2 regions of the Caldifermentibacillus hisashii genome follow, and region 1 is predicted to be linked to the other one. Evidence: predicted binding sites of a transcription regulator. Region 1 holds the regulator's gene; the other holds the start of a gene.
What was found. Region 1 encodes Rex, which represses fermentation and respiration genes when NADH is low (regulators of the CRP and FNR family bind a similar motif). Its sites were predicted from a motif close to TTGTGAAATATTTCACAA; they were not measured.
Positions count from the first base shown of each region.

Region 2: the regulator Rex is predicted to act here: its motif matches at 2,586-2,603, upstream of pflB (formate C-acetyltransferase).

Region 1 covers NZ_CP155467.1:568,364-572,588, reverse strand. The annotation lists gene tatC (twin-arginine translocase subunit TatC) at 61-801, opposite strand; gene tatA (twin-arginine translocase TatA/TatE family subunit) at 813-992, opposite strand; gene NSQ14_RS02730 (redox-sensing transcriptional repressor Rex) at 1,167-1,826, opposite strand; gene NSQ14_RS02725 (ABC-F family ATP-binding cassette domain-containing protein) at 2,305-4,225, shown strand, end outside.
Region 2 covers NZ_CP155467.1:852,202-856,426, forward strand. The annotation lists gene pflA (pyruvate formate-lyase-activating protein) at 1-105, opposite strand, end outside; gene pflB (formate C-acetyltransferase) at 321-2,552, opposite strand; gene NSQ14_RS04025 (oligosaccharide flippase family protein) at 3,119-4,225, shown strand, end outside.

The DNA of each region.
Region 1 (4,225 bases):
TTACCGGAATTCAATATGCTTTTTAATGGATAAAATATACAATGGAAAATTTTCCTTAGTTTAAACGGCAAGCCCTTCTTCTTCCTTCATTTTTTTCCGATACGCCAGCTTCGAAATCCAAATACTAACTTCATAAAGCAATAATAATGGTAAAGTGACCATCATATGCGAGAGAACATCCGGCGGTGTAATCAGTGCCGCGATGACTAGCAAGATAAAGTACGCATATTTTCGCACCCTAGACAAAAAGTCAGGTGTAATTATTCCAAGCCTTGTTAAAAATAATATAATCACCGGCAATTGGAATAACAAACCAAAAGGCAACGTAATTTGTAACAAAAAATGGAAATATTCATTGATCCCAATGACTTGATTGATTTCCATTCGGTCCCCTAACTGTTTCATAAAGCGAACAATAAACGGAAATAATACAAAATATGAAAACGAAATACCTGATAAAAACAAAAATACCGAAACAGGTATATAGGCTAAGGTTATTTTTTTTTCCTTTTCATATAAACCCGGTGAAATAAAAGCCCATAACTGATACAAAACAAAAGGTGAAGTTATTACACAAGCAATGATAAAAGCGATTTGCATATAAATCTTTAGCGGGTCAGTTAAGCGGAAGGCGTTCAGTTCCAAACTGGCCGCTTCATCAGTTTGTTGCAAATATACGATCAACGGCTCTGCCAAAAAAAACGAACCGATCATTGCCAAAAGAAAGAAGACAACGATAAAAACCAACCGTCTCCTTAATTCAACGAAATGCTCAATTACAGTCAATTCGTTTTTCTCCATCTCTTCTCTCCCTACTTGCCTTCTTGATCTTTTCTCTTCCCATTATTTTCATCAGCAAGACCCTTTGTGGCATTTTTAAATTCCCTTAGTGTATCTCCTGCCGCACGACCGAGTTGCGGTAACTTTTTCGGACCAAAAATTAATAATGCCATGATTAATATGAGAATTAAACTACCCGGACCGATTGTCATGTTTCTCCCTCTCCCCCATCAACCTCATTCAAATTCATTCATTGTCACCCAAAAAAGATTTTACAAAAACTTTTTTCCTATCATATCGTATGAATCATAATTATTGCAATGCAAAATATTGTGTTGTTTTGAAGATAAATTTTTGTGTTACCTGCCATTTCCCTACTAAAAAAATTAATCTCCAACCACTACTTCCTCATTTGAGTAATGTTTAATTAAATAAACAAAAGATTGTAATTCAACAGCTAAATCAATATGGTGAACACGAATATTTGACGGAACAGTTAATCGAGCTGGCGTGAAATTTAAAATTCCTTTTATTCCTGTTTTTGCTAAACGATCAGTAACCAATTGGGCAACAGGAGCCGGGACGGTCAGAATAACAACCTGAATCTCTTCAGTTGACAATATTTGTTCCAGTGAATCCATTGGGTAAACAGTAATATCACCAAATTTTTGATCGACCTTTTCTTGGTTTGCATCAAAGGCACAGACAATTTTAGTATTATTGTTTTTAGTGAAATTATATTTTAGTAGAGCTGTACCTAAATTACCTACACCGATTAAGGCTACCTTTGTTATTTCATCCTGATTCAATATTTTTCTGAAAAAGGATAACAAATACTGAACATTATATCCATACCCTTTTTTACCTAATGCACCAAAATAAGAAAAATCCCTTCTAATCGTTGCCGAATCGACCTTAACCGCTTCACTTAACTCAGCAGAAGAAACTCTTTGTTTTCCTGACTGGTACAAATTTTGAATAAAACGATAATATAATGGCAATCTCTTAGCGGTGGCTTTAGGAATTATTAGCTGATCTGTTTCCATGTCAAAATCCTCCAATGCTGAAAAATTATTATTTTTCTATTATAATATCTTTTATTGCCCTATAGAAGTAATTCTTTTATAAGGCATTCAAAGCACACTGTGAACGCTTACATTGCATTGTTAACATATTCACCTACTATGATACACTATTTTTTTTCATCTGTCTTGTAGATAGTTTCATTTAATCTCCATTTGCCATTTTTCCTCCCCTTCATGTACTATTTTTATATAGACTTGTTGACATGACATTTACAGGCTCTCCTTTAAATGTCGGAAATGATGGAGCGAAAAGCGACTGGATATGTTATGGTAGAGGAAGGAATCGATTATTTAGTAATCAAAAACAGCATGTTCCCATTCACTTCACTCTGAAAATAATTAGTCAGTCATTCATTCTTTTAAAAGGCAAAACAGAGTCAAAGCTGTTATATTTCTAGGTAAAGGACCATTTTTATTGTGAAATGTTGAGGTGCAAATCATGATTTTACTACAAGTAAATCAACTAAATAAATATTACGGGGCAGATCTTGTCCTTTCGAATATTAAATTAGAAATTCATACAAGAGACCGAATTGCCCTTGTTGGTAGAAACGGATCAGGCAAATCAACCTTGCTGAAAATAATTGCCGGTGAACTTGCTTATGACTCCGGAGAAATTATTAAGCCAAAAGAAGTAACAATTGGCTTTTTAGATCAACATACCGGTCTCGTTTCAGACAGAACTATCTGGGATGAAATGCTGACTGTCTTTGAAGATTTACGTAGCATGGAAAAAAGGTTACGTAATCTTGAGCAGGAAATGGCAAAGGAAGAAACTTATACAGATGAAGGCAAATACAAGCAAATTTTGTCCGAATATGATTATTTACAGCATGAATTTAAAGAACTGGGCGGATATCAATATGAAGCAGATATTCGTTCCGTATTACACGGGCTTAATTTTTCCACTTTCAATTATCAAGAGACAAAAATATCCAATTTAAGCGGCGGACAAAAAACTCGCCTGGCTTTAGGAAAATTGCTCTTATCAAAGCCGGACATTTTAATTTTGGACGAGCCGACGAACCACCTAGATATCGATACATTGACATGGTTAGAACAATATTTGCAATCTTATGATGGAGCCATTCTTATTGTTTCCCATGATCGCTATTTTCTTGATAAGCTTGTAAACCAAGTTTATGAATGCGCTCAGACTACTTTAACAAAATATGTCGGTAACTACAGTCAATACTTAGTCCAAAAAGCAGAGAATTATGAACGTGACTTGAAAATGTATGAAAAACAACAAGATGAGATAGCAAGAATGAAAGAATTTATTGCCAAGAATCTGACCCGTGCATCAACAACAAAACGGGCACAAAGCAGGCGTAAAGCACTGGAACGAATGCAAATGATTGATAAACCGCACAGAGACGATAAATCTGCTAATTTTTCCTTTCAAATTGAGCGGCAAAGTGGCAATGAAGTTCTTAATGTGGTTGATTTGGCCATTGGTTATGGAGCCAATCAAATATCAAAAAATATCCACTTTCGAATTCAAAGAGGAGATAGCATTGCTTTGCTTGGCCCAAATGGTGTCGGCAAATCTACTCTACTAAAGACAATTGTCGGCCAACTCCAGGCTCTTTCCGGAAACATCCATTTTGGAGCGAATGTAACCATTGCTTACTATGATCAAGAACAAGCAAACTTAACATCAAATAAGCGAGTATTAAATGAACTTTGGGATGAATATCCGACAAAAACGGAAAAAGAAATCCGAACCATTCTTGGCAATTTTTTGTTCTCCGGTGATGATGTTTTAAAAAACGTCTCAACTTTGAGCGGTGGTGAAAAAGCAAGGTTGTCATTGGCTAAACTAATGATGTTAAATGCAAATTTTTTAATTTTAGATGAACCAACAAATCATCTCGATTTAGACAGTAAAGAAATTTTGGAAAATGCTCTTGTTGATTTTCCCGGTACGATCTTGTTTGTTTCTCATGACCGTTATTTTATTAACCGAATTGCAACAAAAGTTTTTGAACTCTCTACTAACGGTGTGACCGAGTATTTGGGTGACTATGATTATTATATAGAGAAAAAGGAAGAAATGATGGAGATTCAAAAATTATCAGAAGAGAGCGAGCACAACCAAACGCAAGAACCGGCTTCCGATTTGGATGCAAAAACCCGTTATGAACAAGAAAAAGAACTAAAGAAACTGGAACGACAAAAGAAACGTCGGGTTGAAGAAATTGAAACATTAATTGAATCACTGGAGATGGAAATTGCCGAGAAGGAGCAGCAATTCCTTCATCCGGAAATCTATAGCGACCATACAAAAGTGGCTGAACTAAATAAGGAAATTGAAAAAGCCAAAGCAAAAATTGAAACTTTATTGGAGGAATGGAGTG
Region 2 (4,225 bases), 280 kb from region 1:
ATATTGGCATCTCAGTAGGCAACCTTGGGTAAAAACAACATATCGTAACCCGGGTCCGTCTACTGCACCAAATGATTCAACAGAATGAATCCGACCTGTTACCATTTTGCATCCTCCTTGCTTTTTAAAGGGGAGGAGAAGCTGATTAGATGGCTTCTCCGTCTCTTAATTTGTCTAGCTCCGGCTCCTAGAAACTGCTAAACTTCCCGCCCCTTCACGTCGATAAGTCATCATCGGCTTATTCAAGCCGTGATTCCTTTATCTCGTTACGGGGGCAGTCCAGTTTATCAGTTTCAAAACAGTCGCCTTCGCTTTTCTGTCTACATCGATTCGTGGAACGTACGATTTATGACATCGATTTGTTGTTCACGAGTTAATTTTATAAAGTTAACGGCATATCCGGATACACGAATGGTTAATTGTGGATATTTTTCCGGATGATCCATAGCGTCTAGTAAGGTTTCACGGTTCAAGACGTTAACGTTTATGTGGTGACCACGTTTTGTCATATAACCGTCCAGCATACCGACTAAGTTACTTACTTGAGATTCATCTTCACGACCAAGTGCTTTTGGTGTGATGGTGAATGTATTTGAAATACCATCAAGAGCATCTTCATAAGGTAATTTTGCAACAGATGTTAAGGAAGCAAGGGCACCTTTTGTATCACGACCATGCATTGGGTTTGCTCCCGGTGCAAATGGTTTACCGGCTTCACGACCATCAGGAGTGTTCCCGGTTTTCTTACCGTATACAACGTTTGAAGTAATCGTTAAGACAGATTGTGTTGGAACAGCATTCCGGTAAGTGTGATGTTTACGAATCTTTCTCATCACTTCTTTAACAATCCATACAGCAATTTGGTCAACGCGATCATCGTTGTTCCCATATTTAGGGAAGTCGCCTTCGATTTCATAATCAACTGCAAGCCCGTTTTCGTCGCGGATTGTTTTTACTTTTGCATATTTAATTGCACTTAACGAGTCAGCACAGACAGAGAGTCCGGCAATCCCGCAAGCCATTGTCCGTAAAATTTCACGGTCATGTAAGGCCATTTCTAAACGTTCATAACTGTATTTGTCATGCATGTAGTGAATAACGTTTAATGTATTTACATAAAGCTCACATAACCAGTCAAGCATGGTATCGAATTTATCCATTACTTCATCATAATCCAGATATTCAGAAGTGATTGGCGCAAATTTCGGTCCAACTTGAGTTTTTATACGTTCATCGACACCACCGTTGATTGCATAAAGAAGAGCTTTTGCAACGTTAACCCGGGCACCGAAGAATTGCATTTGTTTACCGATTCTCATTGCAGATACACAGCAGGCAATACCGTAGTCGTCACCGTAGATTTCACGCATCATATCATCGTTTTCATATTGAATGGCACTCGATTTAATCGACATTTTTGCTGCATATTTCTTGAAGTTTTCCGGTAATTTTGTTGACCAAAGAATCGTTAAGTTCGGTTCCGGAGCCGGTCCTAAGTTATCCAAAGTGTGCAGGTAACGGAATGAAGTTTTTGTTACCATTGGACGACCGTCAAGGGCAATACCGCCGATGGATTCAGTTACCCAAGTCGGGTCACCGGAATATAATTCATTGTATTCAGGTGTACGAGCAAATTTTACAAGACGCAGTTTCATGATAAAATGGTCAACTAATTCTTGAGCTTCTTTTTCGGTTAATGTACCATTTTTTATGTCTCTTTCAATGTAAATATCTAAGAAAGTGGAAGTACGACCAAGGCTCATTGCTGCACCGTTTTGTTCTTTAATGGCTGCAAGATAAGCAAAATATAACCATTGAATCGCTTCTTTTGCATTGGTAGCCGGTTTACTGATATCATAACCGTAAGCTAATGCCATTTGTTTTAATTCTTTTAAAGCACGAATTTGTTCTGAGTATTCTTCCCGTTCACGAATAACATCGTCAGTCATTGTACGGTCGCCGATATAATTTAATTCGTTTTGTTTTTGTTCAATTAGGAAATCGACACCGTATAAGGCAACGCGACGATAGTCACCGATAATCCGACCACGGCCATATGCATCCGGAAGACCGGTAATAACTCCGGCATGACGAGCAGCTCTCATTTCCGGCGTGTATGCATCGAATACACCTTGGTTATGAGTTTTCCGCCAGTCAGTGAAAATATGTTCAATTTCTTTGTCAAGTTCAAAACCGTATGCTTCCAATGCTTGTTTTGCCATGCGGATACCGCCAAACGGCATTAATGAACGTTTGAAAGGTTTGTCAGTTTGGAAACCGACGATTTGTTCAAGGTCTTTATTTAAATACCCTGGACCATGAGATGTAATAGTTGATACAATTTTCGTATCAGCGTCTAATACACCGCCAGCTTCCCGTTCTTTTTTCGATAATTCCATAACTTGATCCCAAAGTTGTTTTGTTGATTCAGTCGGACCTTCCAAGAAACTTTCATCACCGGTGTAAGGAGTAAAGTTTTTAATAATGAAATCACGCACGTCAACTTCTTCTTGCCATTTACCAGGTTTAAAGCCTTCCCAATATTGAGTCATTTCTCATGCCTCCTAAAATTATATTAATATAATTTGTTCACTATTTCACATGTTTGTTTAAAAAAATATATAACAGGTAAAATGTTGTTACTGATACAGTTTTGAAATATTTTTGTAGTGAACAATCTTTCTATGAATATAATAGCACTTTCATAACTAATTTCAAAGCAATTTTTTTTTACAAAAATGTGATAAAAGTTAGTTTTACACTGATTTTCACATAAAATTCACATTTACTAAGAAAATCTTGAAAAATAATAGAATGCATGTTTGTATTATATATTTAAAATAAGATAGTGCTGAACTGTATTACTAAAATTCATTTAATAATTTCTGAACTTGTCTCATAGAAATATAATATCCTATATGTTTTCGGTAATCGAAACAAAGTGATGGGGGTTTTCTTTATCCCCTCTGATGGTTAGTTACCAATCGGACCTTAACGGGTAGTTCATTCCCCCATATATTTTCTCGTAAACTCCTAATCTTGAGGCGGGGGTCTTACTGCCTGTTAAAGCGGCTAATATCATGCAGAAAAAATCAATTGAGACACAAAGGAGTTATTTATGAGTAATTTTTTTAAAGGAACCATTTTATTGGCAGCAACAGCTTTTATAAGTGAGTGTATTGAATTTTTAATTAATTTAACGATAACAAAAGAATTAGGTGAATATGGTGTGGGTCAATACATGACAATTATTCCATTAATTGGACTTGTCATGATCATTGCAAGCATGGAGTTGCCAATTTCCATTTCAAAATTTATCGCTGAAAAAGAAGAACTATATCATTTGACCATGTTAAAATATGCTATGAAACTGACAATAATTTTCATTTCAATTTTATTAACGGTTTCGATACTAATTTTTATGATTTTCCCGATTTTTAGTGAGATCCACCCGTTGATTCGCTGGGTTATTTTGCTATTAGTCCCGATTGTATCGATTTCTTCCATTGCCCGGGGTTATTTTGTCGGTATTCAAAAAATGGGACAAGTTGCTGTTTCGAATTTGCTGAAAAGAAGTACACAACTTTTTATCCTTGTATTTATATATCAAATGTTTGATTTTCAGCTTGAAGTTGCTATTTTGATTGCGTTATTTTCATTAATTGGCGGCGAGCTGCTTGTTTTTATTTATTTGATCAGTGCTTATGTTTTGCAGCTAAGGTATTTAAAAAACCGACCAGCCGTAAATATCCCTAAGAGTCAACTGGCGAAAAGTTTAATGGAAGTTTCCGTGCCAACAACTGCCATGAGAATATTCCATTCTTTGACCCATGCCATCCAACCGTTCTTGATTAAGTATACTTTAGTTGCTGCCGGTTTATCAATGGGAGAAGCGACGGAAAATTTTGGGTTAATTTCAGGTGTTGCGATGACGATCGGCTTTTTTCCGGCCTTTATTGCCCATTCATTAATGACCGTTTTGATCCCGAATGTTTCACAAGCATTTGCCAGTCACAACCATGAACAATTACTGCAATTGTTGAAGCGTGTTATTTTATTGACTTCTTTATATGGGATTCCTGTCACTATAGGCTTCTACAATTTTGCCGATGAGTTAACGGGAATATTTGTGAATTCAGCAACAGCATCCTATTTTTTTCAGCTAATGTTGCCTTATTTTTTTCTTCATTATTATACCATTCCATTTCAAGCGTTTTTGATTGGA